Regions from separate parts of the Pseudomonas sp. P2S-1 genome, predicted to be linked through region 2. Evidence: predicted binding sites of a transcription regulator. Region 2 holds the regulator's gene; each other region holds the start of a gene.
The links. The regulator FliA, encoded in region 2, starts transcription of late flagellar genes. The targets are predictions, from matches to a motif close to CTAAAGTTTNNNNNNNNNNNGCCGNTAA.
Positions count from the first base shown of each region.

Region 1: the regulator FliA is predicted to act here: its motif matches at 2,397-2,424, upstream of AC2CQI_RS18440 (methyl-accepting chemotaxis protein).
Region 3: the regulator FliA is predicted to act here: its motif matches at 2,445-2,472, upstream of motA (flagellar motor stator protein MotA).
Region 4: the regulator FliA is predicted to act here: its motif matches at 2,263-2,290, upstream of AC2CQI_RS09335 (methyl-accepting chemotaxis protein).

Region 1 covers NZ_CM170068.1:4,121,528-4,125,735, reverse strand. The annotation lists gene AC2CQI_RS18445 (hypothetical protein) at 1-379, opposite strand, end outside; gene AC2CQI_RS18440 (methyl-accepting chemotaxis protein) at 711-2,336, opposite strand; gene AC2CQI_RS18435 (MreC domain-containing protein) at 2,608-2,835, shown strand; gene AC2CQI_RS18430 (cell division protein ZapA) at 2,832-3,134, shown strand; partial or broken gene AC2CQI_RS18425 (PDC sensor domain-containing protein) at 3,339-4,208, shown strand, end outside.
Region 2 covers NZ_CM170068.1:6,422,803-6,427,010, forward strand. The annotation lists gene flhF (flagellar biosynthesis GTPase FlhF) at 1-516, shown strand, start outside; gene fleN (flagellar synthesis regulator FleN) at 637-1,470, shown strand; gene fliA (RNA polymerase sigma factor FliA) at 1,467-2,207, shown strand; gene AC2CQI_RS28960 (chemotaxis response regulator CheY) at 2,313-2,687, shown strand; gene AC2CQI_RS28965 (protein phosphatase CheZ) at 2,706-3,494, shown strand; gene AC2CQI_RS28970 (chemotaxis protein CheA) at 3,507-4,208, shown strand, end outside.
Region 3 covers NZ_CM170068.1:5,100,100-5,104,307, reverse strand. The annotation lists gene AC2CQI_RS22890 (toll/interleukin-1 receptor domain-containing protein) at 1-357, shown strand, start outside; gene motB (flagellar motor protein MotB) at 499-1,524, opposite strand; gene motA (flagellar motor stator protein MotA) at 1,528-2,379, opposite strand; gene AC2CQI_RS22875 (HDOD domain-containing protein) at 2,511-4,049, shown strand; gene AC2CQI_RS22870 (rhodanese-like domain-containing protein) at 4,096-4,208, shown strand, end outside.
Region 4 covers NZ_CM170068.1:2,111,084-2,115,291, forward strand. The annotation lists gene AC2CQI_RS09320 (co-regulatory protein PtrA N-terminal domain-containing protein) at 1-11, opposite strand, end outside; gene AC2CQI_RS09325 (transporter) at 158-1,174, opposite strand; gene AC2CQI_RS09330 (Ppx/GppA phosphatase family protein) at 1,195-2,142, opposite strand; gene AC2CQI_RS09335 (methyl-accepting chemotaxis protein) at 2,337-4,016, shown strand; gene AC2CQI_RS09340 (DUF6021 family protein) at 4,140-4,208, opposite strand, start outside.

The sequences.
Region 1 (4,208 bases), 2.3 Mb from region 2:
GCGCCAGCAGTGGTGCCAGCAGCACTTGGGCGCGATGCAGCAAGGGCGGGCCGAGCAGCGCCAGCACCGCGCTCAGCAGCAACGCCAGCGCCAGCCAGTGACCGGGCGACCCGGGCAGCAGGTGGAGGGCCATGCGCGTGAGGATTTGCAGATGCAGCGTGTGCAGGATCAGGGCCAGGGGCAGCAACAGGGCTGTGCCGAGGAACGCGGGCTGGCGCCGGGCGACCAGGCTGCCGAGCAAGACGCCGGGGATGATCGCCAGCAGTGATAGCCAGAAGCCTAGGCCTTGCAACGGACCGACGAAGCCGATGGCAAGCGGACCGGGCAGGAAATTGCTGGTGAACCAGAACGCGGCGCTCTGGCGGGGCGGGGCGGACATGGCGGCCTCAAGGGAGTTTCGAGGGCGCGAGGGTAGGGGAAGCCGGGGAGGTTTACCGGAGGGAAATGATTCAAAACGTGCAGGGGAAAAGGCGGGGGATTACCGGGGAATCAGGGGTTTCCTGGGGATTTTCCGAGGATTTGTAGGAATTGGTTTTGTGGGGGTGTAGGTGGGGCTTCAGGGATGCCGGATGGTGTGGTGAATTCCTGATATCACTGTCGATATTTATGGCCCTATCGCTGGCAAGCCAGCTCCCACAGTGACCGCGTGCACCGCTGGACCTGTGGGAGCTGGCTTGCCAGCGATAGGGCCCTGACAGACGAAGCAGGTCTCAGACCCTGAACCGCCCCACCAGGTTATTCAGGTCCACCGCCAGCCGCGACAGCTCGGCACTGGCCGCACTGGTCTGATGAGCACCGGTCGCCGACTGCACCGACAGGTCATTGATATTCACCAGGTTGCGGTCCACTTCCCGCGCGACCTGGGCCTGCTCTTCGGCGGCGCTGGCGATCACCAGGTTGCGTTCGTTGATCTGCGCCACCGCCCCGGTGATGGTATCCAGCGCACTGCCGGCACCCCGGGCGATATTCAGGGTCGATTCGGCGCGCTCGGTGCTATTGCGCATCGAACTGACCGCCTGTTCCGTGCCGCCCTGGATGCTGCTGACCATGCGCTCGATTTCCTGGGTGGACTGCTGGGTGCGGTGCGCCAGGGCCCGCACTTCATCCGCCACCACGGCGAAACCACGCCCGGCCTCGCCGGCCCGCGCCGCTTCGATCGCCGCGTTGAGGGCCAGCAGGTTGGTCTGGTCGGCCAGACCACGGATTACGTCCAGCACCTTGCCGATATCCCGCGACTGCTCGGCCAGGTTGCCGACCAGCACGGACGTGCTCTGCACATCGGTGCTCATGCGTTCGATGGCGCTGACGGTCTCCAGCACCAGGTCGCGGCCGTCAGTGGCCGAGCGGGTGGCTTCGGCGGAGGCTTCGGAGGTGCTGACCGCGTTGCGCGCGACTTCTTCCACCGCGCTGGTCATCTCGGTGACCGCCGTGGCCGCCTGCTGGATTTCGTTGTTCTGCTGCTGCAGGCCACGGGCACTTTCGTCAGTGACGCTGTTCAGTTCCTCGGCAGCCGAAGCCAGCTGGGTGGCGGAGCCGGAGATCTGCTGCAGGGTGTCGCGCAGTTGCTCCTGCATGGTGGCGATGGCCTGTTGCAGGCGGGTGGCTTCGTCGTTGCCTTCCGGGCGGATGCTGTGGGTCAGGTTGCCGCTGGCGATCTGCTCGGCCACACCGAGCACCTCGTTCATCGGCTTGACGATGCTGCGGGTCAGGACGATGGCGCAGAGGAAGGTCAGCACCGTGGCCGCCACCAGCAGGATGATGACCAGGGTAAAGGCGGTGGAGTACTGGTCGGCGGCGGCCAGGTTGATGTCGCGGGTCTGCTCGGTGTTGATCTTGACCAGTTTGTCCATGGCGCTGGTGATCTGGTCCATGGTCTGCAGCAGGTCACGGTTGATCATCTCGCGGATCGCCGGCAGGTCATTGGCCTGGGACAGCTGGACCAGGCGCGCCTCCTGCTGGCGGTACTGGCCGAGGACCTGGACGAACTGGTTGTACAGTGCCCGTTCTTCATCGGCGGCGATCAGCGGTTCGTAGACCTTGCGCGCCACATCGATCTGCGCGTTACGCTCGTTCAACTGGGTGTAGCTGTTCTGCACCACGTCCGGCTCGCGATTGATCATCAGGCGGTAGGACAGGGTACGCAGGCGCAGGGTCAGCAGGTTGATCTGGTCGAGGGCCTTGATGCTTGGCACCGTGACCTGCTCGATGGACTCGCCGGCATCACGGATCTTGCTCATCTGGGTCAGGGCGAAGACGCCCAGGGCCAGCATCAGCGCACCGATCAAGGCGAACCCCAGCAGTGCACGCGGGGCGATATTCATATTGCGTAGGGACATGGGTCGTATCCGGCTCAGAAAGGAACGCGATCCATGCGCAAGTTATTAGTGCTGCATTGCCTATCGGTCATAGGCAGGCGGACTTGAGTGTTTGTCGGACAAAATCCTGGGCCGTTGATCGACTTTTCTCCGACCGAAGGGCGGAACTGAGTGACCCATGTCAGGTCAATGTGCACCAGCGCGGGGCTCTGGCCCCGATATTTCTGGCGGGTCGGGCACGTTTTCTTTATCGTGTGCGCCCCCGATTTACCCCTCCCTGGAGATGGTCACCATGCTGGACAACACCCTGAGTCAACTGGAACAACTGGTCGGCGAACTGCTGCAGAAGAATCAGCAACTGGCCGAGCGCAATGCGCAACTGGACAACGAACTGGCCCAGGCCAAGGACGAGAACGAAAGCCTGCAACTGAGCCTGATGGAACAGGAAGAGAAATACGGTGCCACCAACGCCCGTATCCAGGCCCTGATCGAGCGTGCCAGCGGTACCGTTAGCGCATGAACGAGACCGGGCAGTCGATCAATGTCGTCTCGATCATGGGCAACGACTATTCGATCAAGGCCCCGGAGGGTCAGGAGAAGGTGCTGGCTGAAGCGGTGCGGATGCTCAAGGCGTCCCTGGCCGACACCAAGCGCAGCTACCCTTCGCTGATCGGCGACAAATTGCTGGTTCTCGCGGCCCTGAACCTGTGTTCGCAGCAGATCGCGCTGCAGCAGGCGCACCAGCAGACCCTCGACCGTTATCAAGAGCAAGTCAGCGCCACGGTCGAAGCAATTTCCCAGGCGATCGAAAACGCCTGATTTCCCACTGCTTGTGGGGGCTGTACCGGCCTCATCGCTGGCAAGCCAGCTCCCACAGGTTCTGAGTGATCCCCGACTTTTTCTCACCGACCCTACTTTTTGTCAGGGATATTGGGGTGCCCGTCTGGAAATATCGTATACCTATGTTGTATACAATTGGCCTGTCATTTGCAGTACAGGTTTTTATTTCCTCGAGGGACACCCATGCACTTCTGGCGGCGCAGTATCCAATGGCAATTGATTGCAAGCATGGGCGCAGCCCTGCTGGTGAGCATTCTGATCGTGGTCGGGGTCTATTCCGTGGCGGTCAATCGCCTGACCGAGCGTTACCTGGTGGACACGGCGCTGCCGGCCAGCATTGAGGCGATTCGTAACGACATCGACCGCATGCTCACGCGGCCGCTGGTGGCCGCTGCCGATATCGCCTACAACCCCATGCTGCGCGACTGGCTGGCCGCCGGCGAAGACCCGGCCCAGGCTCCGGCGGTGGTCGAGTACCTGGAGACCATGCGCAGGAACAACAAGGCCTTCACCTCGGTGTACGCCTCGACCCTGAGCAACCACTACTACAACGAGAAGGGTCTGGATCGTACCCTCAGCCGCAGCAATCCTGTGGACAAGTGGTTCTACGGCTTCGTCGACAGCGGCGACCCGCGCATGCTCAACATCGATACCGACACCAGCACCGGCGAGCTGGCGCTGTTCATCGACTACCGGGTGGAGAAGGACGGCAAGCTGGTGGGTGTCGGCGGGCTGGGCCTGCGCATGACCGAGATGTCCGAACTGATCCACAACTTCAGCTTCGGCGAGCGCGGGCGGGTGATGCTGGTGCGCAACGATGGGCTGATCCAGGTCCATCCGCAGACTGAACACGGCGGCAAGCGGCAACTGGCCGAGCAGATCGGCGAGGCGGCGGCGCAGACCATCCTGCTCAACCACGAGGGCTTCGAGAATGTGCGCTTCGAGCGTGATGGCGAAACCTGGCTGGCCCTGAGCCTGCCGCTGCGCGACGTCAACTGGCGGCTGGTGGCGGAAGTGCCGGAAGCGCAGATCTATGCGCAGGTGAAGGAAACC
Region 2 (4,208 bases):
AAGACCCTGGGCCGCATCCTCAACGTCTCGGTGACCCACGTCGACCCCGGCCAGTCCCTGGCCCAGGCGCTGGAGCCGCTGCTGCGCAAGCGCGTGGTACTGATCGACACCGCCGGCCTGCAGGCCAGCGACCCGGCCCTGCGCATGCAGCTGGAAACCCTGGCTGGCCGTGGCATCCATGCCAAGAACTACCTGGTCCTGGCCACTACCAGCCAGAAGCAGGTGCTGACCGCCGCCTACCACAGCTACAAGCGCTGCGGCCTGGCCGGTTGCATCCTGACCAAACTCGATGAAACCGCCAGCCTGGGAGAAGTCCTCAGCCTGGTGATCAACCAGGAACTGCCGGTGGCCTATCTCACCGATGGCCCGCGCATTCCTGACGACCTGCACCTGCCGCGGCGGCACCAGTTGGTGAGCCGCGCGGTGAGTGTGCAGATGCAGGACGATCCGAGCGAGGAGGCCATGGCCGACATGTTCGCCGACCTGTACCACAGTGACGGCAAGCGAGTCGGCTGAGGTGGAGATGTATCAGTTGCAAAGTACCTACATCACAGGGTTCGCGTGGCAGCTCAAGGTTGTCGCCAGCGCGTCCCGTCATGTGGCCTCGGTCTAAGCAAGACAAGGTAAAGAACAAATATGGGTAGCATGCATCCCGTACAGGTGATCGCCGTGACCGGCGGCAAAGGTGGCGTTGGCAAGACCAACGTGTCGGTGAACCTCTCGCTGGCACTGGCCGAGCTCGGCCGTCGCGTCATGCTGCTGGACGCCGACCTTGGCCTGGCCAATGTCGACGTACTGCTCGGGCTCACCCCCAAACGCACCCTGGCCGACGTCATCGAAGGCCGCTGCGAGCTGCGCGACGTGCTCCTGCAGGGGCCCGGCGGCGTGCGCATCGTTCCGGCGGCCTCGGGCACCCAGAGCATGGTGCACCTGGCCCCGGCCCAGCACGCCGGCCTGATCCAGGCCTTCAGCGAAATCGGCGACAACCTCGACGTGCTGGTGATCGACACCGCCGCGGGTATCGGTGACTCGGTGGTCAGCTTCGTCCGTGCGGCCCAGGAAGTCCTGCTGGTGGTCTGCGACGAACCCACCTCGATCACCGACGCCTACGCCCTGATCAAGTTGCTCAACCGCGACTACGGCATGAGCCGTTTCCGCGTCCTCGCCAACATGGCGCAGAGCCCGCAGGAAGGGCGCAACCTGTTCGCCAAGTTGACCAAGGTCACGGATCGCTTCCTCGATGTCGCCCTACAATACGTCGGTGCCGTGCCCTACGACGAGTGCGTGCGCAAGGCTGTGCAGAAGCAGCGAGCGGTCTATGAAGCCTTCCCGCGTTCCAAGTGCGCGCTGGCGTTCAAGGCGATCGCCCAGAAGGTCGATACCTGGCCGCTGCCGGCCAACCCGCGCGGCCACCTGGAGTTCTTCGTCGAGCGTCTGGTACAGCCGACCAGTGCAGGACCCGTGCTATGAACGCCAGCGGCTACCGGATGTACAGCAAGTCTTCGCGTGACGCCCAGTACGAGCTGATCGAGCGCTATGCACCGCTGGTCAAGCGTATCGCCTACCACCTGCTGGCGCGCTTGCCGGCCAGTGTGCAGGTGGAGGATCTGATCCAGGCCGGGATGATCGGCCTGCTCGAAGTCTCGAACAAGTACGACTCGAGCAAGGGCGCCAGTTTCGAGACCTATGCCGGCATCCGTATCCGCGGCGCCATGCTCGACGAAGTCCGTAAAGGCGACTGGGCACCGCGCTCGGTACACCGCAATACCCGCATGGTCAGCGACGCGATTCGTGCAATTGAAGCAAAAACCGGCCGTGACGCTAAAGATCACGAGGTTGCTGCCGAACTTCAATTGAGTCTCGATGATTACTACGGGATTTTGAACGATACCTTGGGCAGTCGCCTGTTCAGCTTCGACGACCTGTTGCAGGACGGCGAGCATGAAGGACTGCACGAGGATGGCGCCAGTGCCCAGCTCGAGCCTTCGCGCGATCTGGAAGACGAGCGCTTCCAGGCAGCCTTGGCCGATGCCATCGCCAACCTGCCGGAACGCGAGCGTCTGGTCCTGGCCCTGTACTACGACGAAGAGCTGAACCTCAAGGAAATCGGTGAGGTCCTGGGGGTCAGCGAATCGCGCGTCAGCCAGTTGCATAGCCAGTGCGCGGCCCGTCTGCGCAGCCGGCTGGGGGAGTGGCGGGCGCGTTGAACCTGGTTCGATGCAGTCGTGACAACGTGGTAGCCGGAATTGATTGAATGCGCGCTCAGCGCTGGGCGCGTTAAAGACTGCTTGGAGGTCTAATTGAACAAAGATATGAAAATCCTCATCGTCGACGACTTTTCGACGATGCGGCGGATCATCAAGAACCTGCTGCGTGACCTGGGCTTCACCAACACGTCCGAGGCGGATGACGGCACGACCGCGCTACCCATGCTTGAAAGCGGTAATTTCGACTTCCTGGTCACCGACTGGAACATGCCGGGCATGACCGGTATCGACCTGCTGCGCACCGTCCGTGCACACGAGCGCCTGAAGCACCTGCCGGTGCTGATGGTGACCGCCGAAGCCAAGCGCGAGCAGATCATCGAAGCCGCCCAGGCCGGGGTCAACGGCTACGTCGTGAAGCCTTTCACCGCCCAGGTGCTGAAAGAGAAAATCGAAAAGATCTTCGAACGCGTCAACGCTTGATGCGTGAACGGGGGCGCTATGGACCATAAAGAATCATCTTTGGGCGACTTCGAAGTCACCCTGAAGAAACATGCCCAGGAGCTGGTCGAGAGCCTCGAGCGAGGCCAGTTCGGCGACGCGGTGCAACTGATCCATCAGCTGAACCAGACCCGTGACCGCGGCCTGTACCAGGAAGTCGGCAAGCTCACGCGCGAGCTGCACAGTGCGATCGTCAGTTTCCAGATCGACACGCACATGCCGCAGGCCGAGGAAATATCCCAGATCACCGACGCCACCGAGCGCCTGGCCTATGTGGTCAAGCTCACCGAGGCGGCGGCGAACCGCACCATGGACCTGGTCGAACAAGGGACACCCGTGCTCCACGAGCTGGGTGACGAAGCCAAGGCGCTGCACGCCGATTGGCAGCGCTTCATGCGCAGGGAAGTGGCAGCGTCGGAGTTCCGTGATCTGGTCCAGCGTGTCGACAGGTTCCTGGCGCGCAGCGTCGAGGACAGTCACACCGTCAGTGGCTACTTCAACGATATTCTCCTGGCCCAGGACTATCAGGACCTGACCGGCCAGGTGATCAAGCGGGTGACCTCGCTGGTCACCGAAGTCGAGAAGAACCTGCTCAAGCTGGTGTTGATGGCCAGCCAGGTCGATCGCTTCGCCGGGATCGAGCATGACCGCCGCGAGCTACATGCTGAAAAAGACGAAAGTAAACATCCGACTCGGGGTGAAGGACCACAGATTCATGCCGATAAACGTGAAGATGTCGTGTCCGGTCAGGACGATGTCGATGATCTGCTGTCCAGCCTGGGTTTTTAGGGAGCACGTTTGATGAGCTTCGGCGCCGATGAAGAAATCCTTCAGGATTTCCTGGTAGAGGCCGGCGAAATTCTTGAGCAACTGTCCGAACAACTGGTCGAGCTGGAAAGCCGTCCGGACGATGCGGACCTGCTCAATGCAATCTTTCGCGGTTTTCACACTGTAAAAGGGGGCGCCGGCTTCCTCCAGCTCAACGAGCTGGTGGAGTGCTGTCATATCGCCGAGAACGTTTTCGACATCCTGCGCAAGGGAGAGCGCCGGGTCGATTCCGAACTGATGGACGTGGTCCTGGAAGCCCTGGACACGGTCAACAGCATGTTCGGCCAGGTGCGCGAGCGCACCGATATCACCCCGGCCACCCCTGAGTTGCTGGGCGCCCTGGCGCGCCTGGCCGAACCTGCGGGTGCCGCGCCGGCGGCGCCGGTCGCCGCGCCCGAGCCTGTCGTGGTCGCCGCCGCGGAGCCGGTGGCGGCCTCGGGTGATATCACCGACAGCGAGTTCGAGCAGTTGCTCGATTCCCTCGGCGCCATGCCTGACGAGGCGCCTGCCGCCGACGCCGGCAGCGACGAGATCACCGACGCCGAATTCGAGTCCCTGCTCGACCAGTTGCACGGCAAGGGCCAGTTCGCTGCCGACAACCTGTCGGCGGCCAGCACGCCGGCACCGGTTGCCGAAGCCAATAGCGAGGCCAGCGCCGAGCCGAGCGACGAAATC
Region 3 (4,208 bases), 1.3 Mb from region 2:
CGGCAGACCACCGACGACATCTGCACCCTGTTCAACACCAACATCAATGCCTGCACGCACATGATCACCGTGCTTGGCCAGGGTGGCGGGGATGAGTGGTGGATACCCTTCAGCCTCGGCAGCGCGACCCAGCTCAACCGTCGCCTGGCGTTCTACCAGTGCGAAGGCAGCCAGCCCGGCTATCTGGAGCGCTGGCCGACCCTGACCCGGCGCGAGCATATCGACCTGTTCGTCAGTGCCTACCACGATGAGCAGACCTTCCGCCGGGCGATCAGCAAGGATGCGGCGGAGACCAATCGTAATAATGCGGAGTTTTTCCACACGGACCTGAAGGCCCGCCTGCGCCGGGGCTTCTGAAAGCAGCAAGCTATAAGCCTTAAGTGGCAAGAAAGAGCAGTCTGCGGCGCGGCGGCTTTTTCTTGCAGCTTGCGGCTTAAAGCTTGAGGCTCAAAAAAGCCCGCCGGGATCGCTCCGGGCGGGCTTTTCATTGCGGCTCGCTTACTGCTGCTTGCCTGGCTCGTCCATCTTCAAGGTACCGTCCTCGAAGATATTCAGCTTCTGGCGCAACTCCTGCGGCTGCATCGGTTCTGGCACCGGCTCGGCGGGCGCCGCAGCACCCGGTGCCGCCGGAGTGACATCCGAGTTGGTCGCAGGGGCCTGCTGACCGTCCGTTGGCGACTGCTCGCCCTCGATCGCCCGCTGCGCCTTCTTGGTCAGCACCACGATATCGATGCGCCGGTTCACCGGGTTCTGCGGATGCTCGCGGTCGAACAGCGACGAGGAGGCATAACCCACCACCCGCGCCACCTGCCCGTCCGGATAACCACCGGCGACCAGCGCACGCCGCGCGGCGTTGGCGCGGTTGGCCGAGAGTTCCCAGTTGCCGAACTCGCCGCTGCCGGAATACGGCTTGGCATCGGTATGGCCACTGACGCTGATCTTGTTCGGCACCGTCTTGATGGTGTCGGCCATGGCCAGCAGGATGTCTTCGAAATACGGCTTCAGCCGCGCACTGCCGAGGTCGAACATCGGCCGGTTCTCGGCATCGACGATCTGGATGCGCAGGCCGTCCTGGGTGATCTCGAAGAGAATCTGGTCCTTGAACTTCTGTAGCTCCGGACTCTGCTCGACCTTGTTCTGCAGTTCCTGCAGGACCAGCTCAAGGCGCTCGCGCTCGACCTGCTCGGCCAGGCTCTCGGCCTGCTCCGGGCTGACCACGCTGCTTTCCGGTGTCGGCGCCGCCTGCTGTTCCGGGTTGATGGTCTTTTCCGGTGCCAGCTCGGGCGAGCCACCGAGGTCGATGATGTACGGCGTGCCACTTTCCGAGAACCCGATCGGGTCCTTGAAATAGCCGGCGATGGCGATCTTCTGTTCCGGCGTGGCCGTGGACAGCAGCCAGAGCACGAGGAAGAACGCCATCATCGCCGTGGCGAAGTCGGCGAAGGCGATCTTCCACGCACCACCATGATGGCCGCCGCCGAAGCGCTTGACGCGCTTGATGATAATCGGCTGATTATTTTCCATGGATCAGCGACCGCGGACTGCTTGTTCCAGCTCGGCGAAGCTCGGACGGTGCTTCGGATAGAGCACCTTGCGTCCGAATTCCACGGCCAGCGAAGGCGGCATGCCGGAGGCCGACGCCACCAGGGAGGCCTTGATCGCTTCGTAGGTGTTCAGCTCTTCCTTGGCATCGTGGGCCAGGGAGGTCGCCAGCGGGCCGAAGAAGCCGTAGGCCGCGAGAATACCGAAGAAGGTACCCACCAGCGCCGCACCTACGTGCATGCCGATGGCCGCCTGGTCACCCTCGCCCAGCGAGGCCATGGTCACCACGATACCCAGTACCGCTGCGACGATACCGAAACCGGGCATGCCGTCGGCGATACCGGTCACCGCGTGGGACGGGTGCTCCAGCTCTTCCTTCATGCTCAGCAGTTCCATGTCGAACAGGCCTTCCAGCTCATGGGGAGCCATGTTGCCGGTGGACATGATGCGCAGGTAGTCACAGACGTACGCGGTCATGCGCTCGTCCTTCAGCACCGCCGGGTATTTGGCGAAGATGGGGCTCGCCGCGGCATCCTCGATGTCGCCCTCGATCGCCATCATGCCTTCGCGGCGGCTCTTGTTGAGGATCTCGTAGACCAGGCCGAGCACTTCTATATAGAAGGCGTGGGAAAAGCGGCTGCTGAACATGCTCAGCGACTTTTTCACCACATGCATGGTCATATAGCCAGGGTTGGCCTGCAGGAACGCACCGAAAGCGGCACCGCCGATGATCAGCACCTCGAAAGGCTGGATCAGGGCTGCGATCTTGCCGTGGGAGAGTACGTATCCGCCTAGCACGCTCGCGAATACGACAATGATGCCGATAATTTTAGCCATAGATAGAAAGCACTTACTGTCGGGGTCTTGGGTGAGGACGGAAGTTAGTAAATCTCTTCTTCTACTTATCGGCAGTTCTGCGCCAGACTATAGCCAGTCAAGGCGAAAAGCCAGCTTGGCCCACTTCCAGCATGCTTAGTGAAACCATCGTGCCAACTACGAATCCGAAGACTCTAGACGCCTGGATCAAACTACTGGACGGTACCCCTCTACCGGTCCCGTGCCATAGCCACGACCGCGTGAAAGAAGCGCTCGCGGACAGCCGCCGTTCGCTGCGCGACATTGCCGAAGTGATGCAGGATAGTCCGGCTTTGGTGCTTGGGGTAATGCGCGAAGCGAATCGGCATACCCACGCCACCATCGCCGAGCCGGCAGAGAATCTCGAGGTCGCGCTCAACCGTCTCGGCCTGGCCCGCGTCGATGCCTTGATGCAGCGCCTGCCGACCGCGCCCGTCGAACAGATCCCCCTGGCCCTGCGCCAATTGCAGATGATCAGCCAGCACGCCAGCCAGCAGGCCAGCGGCCTGTTCGCCAGCCGCCTGGCGCGGCTCTGGCAGGACATCCACTGGGGCAGCCTGCTGTTTCTTTCGCCCCTCTGGCCGCTGGCCCTGACCCATCCGCAACTGCTGGAAGAATGGGAAGTGCGCGTGGTCCATCGCGGCGAGCCGGCCCCCAAGGTCGAGCGCGAGCTGTTCGGCGTGCGCCTGCTCAGCCTCTGCCAGGCCCTCGCCGAGTTCTGGCACCTGCCGACCTGGGTCACCCAGGGCTATCACCTGTTGCAGGAAGAGCGCCGCTCGCTGGCCAAGGTCATGCACATCGCCCGCCTGCACAAAAGCTCGCTGCGCCAGCAACAGAAGCTGGATGCCGACCCGGAACTGCGGCGCTGGCTGAACCATCCGGCCAACACCGTGATGCTGGCCAACGGCGTGGCCCTGGCCGCGCAGCATGCCTGGACCGGCGCCCATATCCGCCGCTGGCAACAGCTGATCAGCCTGTACCTGCAGGCAGCGCTCGAAGACGTCCAGGTGCAGAACCACCAGCAGGCGGCGGCCAGTGCGCGCAAGCATGGGCTGCAAGGCGTATTCCATCCGGCGCAGATGCTGCTCTGGCCCGTCGATGCCCGCTACATCCCGCGCGGCATGCAGCAGGCGAGCACCCCGGACACCAAGGCCCTCGGCGACTGGCGCAAATACTGCGCCGACCTGCTCGCCGAGCCGAGCCCGTTCTCCAACGCCATGCACCTGACCACCTACGCCCGCGAAGCCCTGCAGGCCTGCGGGATGAAACGGGTGCTGCTGTTGATGTGCGACAAGACCCAAAGCTACCTGCGCGTCCACCAGTTGGCGGGCCTGCCGCAACAGGCCGCCAGCCTCACGGTACCGGTGGAACAGAGCAAATTGCTGCAACGCCTGCTTACACAATCGGCACAACTTCGCCTCACCCCGCAGAACCACGCGCAGTTCTCCGCCCTGCTTCCAGGCAGCCTGCGCGTGCTGTTCCGTGGCGAACACCTGCTGCTGCGTTCGCTGTCGAACAACGGCAAGGTGATCATGCTGCTGATGGCCGACCAGGGCGGCGGCCCGTTCTCCGAAGTCAGCGTCCAGGCCTTCGCCAGGACGGCCCAGTGCCTGGAGCGCGCCCTCGCCACCTTCAGCAACCGCGGCGCCTGACCCTGCGCTACAATCGCCACCCTCTGTTCCGCTCTGGAGTTTCTGGATGACTGACTTTTCCGGCTTGCCCCTGGTGATCGAACCGGCAGACCTGCAGCCGCGCCTCGCTTCGCCGGAGTTGATCCTGGTCGACCTGACCAGCGTCAACCGCTACGGCAG
Region 4 (4,208 bases), 2.3 Mb from region 2:
AACATGGACATGGAATAGGACCTTTGCTTGCGCTAACGGAAATCGTTTAGCCCGGGCATTGTCCGAAGGTGCGATTAACCGGGAATTAAGCGCCCGGAGCGCTGCTGTCTTTCCCGGTCTGCGCGCTGCGGAGCAGCCCGAAAGCCTGACGCGAGCGTCAGTAGTCCCCACGCTTGCGGAAGGCCCAGCGCCCCGCCAGCGCGGTAAAGGTCGCCACCAGCACCACCAGCACCCAGAAGCCGTTGGGGTCCTCCGACAGCGGCACCCCGCCCACGTTCATGCCGAAGAAGCCGGCAATGATGTTGATCGGCAGCGCCAGCACCGTGACCACCGTCAGGGTGAACAGGGTGCGGTTGTTCTCCTCGGTCAGCTTGGCCGCGATCTCTTCCTGCAGCAGCTTGATCCGCTCGCCCAGCGCCGTGAGGTCGTTGATGATCACCGAGAACTCCTCGGTGGCCGCGCGCAATTGGCGGATGTCCTGCTCCTGCAGCCAGTCCGGCGGCCGGTTGAGCAGGCGCAGCAGCGAGCCCGGCTCCAGCGCCAGCAGGCGTTGCAGGCGCACCAGTACACGGCGCATGGCGCTGAGGTCGGCGCGGTTGTCGCTGAGGCGCTGGGACAGCAACTGGTCCTCGATGCGGTCAACGTTCATGGTGGTCTCGCGGACGATCTGGGTCAGTACATCGCCCTGGTCGCCGAACAGGTGCACCAGCAACTCGATGGTCGAGCTGAACTGCTCGCCACGCTTGACCGACGAACGCAGGCGATCCACCGAGTGCAGCGGCTGCAGGCGCGTACTCACCAGCAAGCGCGGACGTACGCAGGCCCACAGGGTGGAGACGTCGGACGAGACCATGCCGAAGTTGAACACCACATCGTTGACCACCGCGAGCAAGGCGGTGTCGGCGTGTTCGATGCGGGTCGAACGCGAGCCTTCGCGCAGGGTTTCGAAGAAGGTTTCCGGCAGGTCGAGGCTGCCCTTCATCCAGCGCTCGCAGGCGGCGTGGGCGAGGTTCATGTGCAGCCAGAGGAATTCCTCGGGGTCGCGGGGCGCGAGCATCAGCTCGCGGGCTTCGCTGGAATCGATCTCCCGCCCCGGCTGGCCGGGACGGAACACGAAGCCGTAGAGCAGGCCGTTGAGGTCGGCGTCCTGCTGATGGCCCTGGGTGGTGATCATGCGGGCTCTCGGCAAGGGAATCAGTGACGGGAAGAACCGCTATCCACGAGGCTGTGCAGCAGGCCGAAACGCAGGCCGGGCTCGGACGGGGTCATGTCCTCGATACCGAAGACCTTGAACGCCGCCAGCATGATCGCCAGGCCACCGGGGAGCATGCCCTGGCGATGGGCCTGCAGACCGCCAAGCTTGAGGCGCTTGACCTGGCCGGCATCGAGCAGGGCCAGGGACAGGCGCAACAGCCCGGCATAGGTGATGCCATCGCGCCCGCCCTCGTTCAGGCCATTGGCCTTGAGCACCCGGGACAGCATGCGCGCGGTGCCGGACGAGCCGATCGCCGCATGCCAGTCGTGTTCGCGGATATAACCATCGACCCGGGAGAACTCCAGGGTGGCGTGCTGCTCGGCCTGCTGCAGGGCGCGGCTGTCGACCCGGCCAGCGGGGAAATAGCGCTTGCCGAAGGTGCCGGAGCCGATGGTCAGGCTTTCGGTGAAGATCGGCTGCTTGCCGCGGCCGACGATCAGCTCGGTGGAGCCGCCGCCGATATCCACCACCAGGCGCGTGGTTTTCTCGCACGGCATGGTGTGGGCGATGCCGGAGAACACCAGCTCGGCTTCTTCCTGGCCGGAAATCACCCTGATGGGAAAGCCCAGGCGGGCCTCGGCGCCTTCCAGGAACACCGCTGCATTGCGCGCCTGGCGCACTGCGCTGGTGGCCACCGCGCGCACCCGCGCCTCCTTGAAGCCGCTGAGGTGTTTGCCGAAGCGCTCCAGGGCCTGCCAGCCGCGCTCCAGGGCGAGCTTGTCCAGCGACTCGTCACGCAGACCCTCGGCCAGGCGCACTGGCTCGCGCAGGCTTTTCACCTTGCGGATCAACGGGCGGCGGTTGCCGGGGATCTGCTGGCCGATGGTCATGCGGAAGGCGTTGGAACCGAGGTCCACGGCCGCAAACAGGGGGGCGCTGCCTTTCATGGGAGATGTCCTGATAGGTCCGACGGCCAATTCCGCGCCGGGCGCAAGCATGTTCGAATTTGATGGCAGGAATGTTACCTCTCGTTTCATGACACTTCGGTGACGCGTGCGCCCTCGAGCCTTCAGCTTTTCCCGGCCAGGCCGATGACCCTGTTACCTCCCCTCGCCTTGTGCCCGTCACTGAGGACTCGAAGATGCAGCTGACTCTAAAAACAAAACTGCTGTTGCTTGCCGTACTCCCCGTCCTGGTTTTCGCCCTGGTCATCAGTGGCGCCGCCGACCGGATCCTGCGCAACCTCGCCGAAAGCGAGATCAGCGAAACCCGCCAGCGCCTGCTGGATGAAAGCCGCCAGAGCCTCGAACACTACATGCAGATCGCCGTTGGCTCGGTCCAGGCCCTGTACGACGCCGCCCCCGCCGGCGACCTGGCCAGCCGAAGCGAAGCCATCGCCCTGCTGGCGAAGATCAAGTACGGCAAGGATGGCTACTTCTTCGCCCACGACTCCAACGTGGTCCGCCTGTTCCGTGGCGACAGCCCGGTGGACGTGGGCAAGAACCTCAGCGACCGCAAGGACGTCAACGGCGTGTTCATCAACCGCGAGCTGGTGCGGGTGGCCAAGGACGGCAGCCACTACGTCAACTACAGCTCGCCGCTGCCGGGCAACGAAAGCGTGCAGGTGCCGAAGCTGGCCTACAGCCTCTACCTGCCGAAATGGGACATGGCCGTCGGGACCGCAGTGAACCTGGACAACATCGAGCTGCGCATCACCGAGCTGCGCGCCGAGATCGACCAGCGCATCGACTCGATCCTCACCAGCATCATCGCCATCGCCGCGGTGCTCCTGGTGATCCTCGGCATCGCCGGGCTGATGCTCAGCAACACCCTGCTCAAGCCGCTCAAGGCGATGAAGGACAACCTCGACGCCATCGCCGACGGCGACGGCGACCTGACCCATCGCCTGCGCGCCGGCAACGACGAACTGGGCCAGTTGGCCGGCTCGTTCAACCGTTTCGTCGAGAAGATCCAGGGCCTGGTGCGCCAGGTGGTCGAGGTCAGTGGCGAGCTGTCGACCCTGGTCGAAGCCGTGGAGAGCCAGAGCCGTCGCTCGGAGCGGGCAATGGAAGCCCAGCGCCACGAAACCACTCAGGTGGCCACGGCGATCAACCAGATGTCCGCCGCCGCCCAGGAAGTGGCCCACAGCGCGCAGAACGCCGCCCAGGCCGCCCAGGAAACCGACAGCCAGGGCCAGCAGGCGCGGCAGGTGGTAGACGGCAGCATCAAGCGCATTCATGCGCTGGTGGAGAACATTCGCGGCAGCGGCACCTCGCTGGACAGCCTGCAGCAGGACGTGCAGTCCATCGTCGGGGTGCTCGGGGTGATCCGCTCGATTGCCGAGCAGACCAACCTCCTGGCCCTCAACGCCGCCATCGAGGCAGCCCGGGCCGGTGAGGCCGGGCGTGGTTTCGCCGTGGTTGCCGATGAGGTACGCGGGCTGGCCAGCCGGACCCAGCAGAGCACCCAGGAAATCCAGGTGATGATCGATCGTCTGACCACCGGCACCCATTCGGCGGTGGAGTCGATGCGCAACTCCTGCGAAGCCGGCGACAGCACCCGCGACCAGGCCAGCGAGGCCGGGGTGTCGCTGGATGCCATGGCGGGGTTGATTGGCACCATCAGCTCGATGAACGCGCAGATCGCCAGTGCGGCGGAGGAACAGACGGCCGTGGCCGAGGAGATCAACCGCAGCGTGCACCAGATCGCCCAGGCGGTGGACAGCGTGGCCGAGCAGACCCGGCAGGGGGCTCAGACGGCGCAGAGTCTTTCGGCGCTGGAGGGGCATCTGCGGGCGTTGGTGAAGCAGTTCCGGATCTAGTGCTCTTTCGGGCCTCATCGCTGGCAAGCCAGCTCCCACAGGGTCAGCACAAACCTTGAGACTTGTGCAGTACCTGTGGGAGCTGGCTTGCCAGCGATAGGGCCTGGGAGAACGCCCAATTCCTCAGCTCCGATCCCCACCCTTGCTGTCCCCCGGCCCGCCCTTGGGCGCCTTGGCCGGCCCGACCGGATC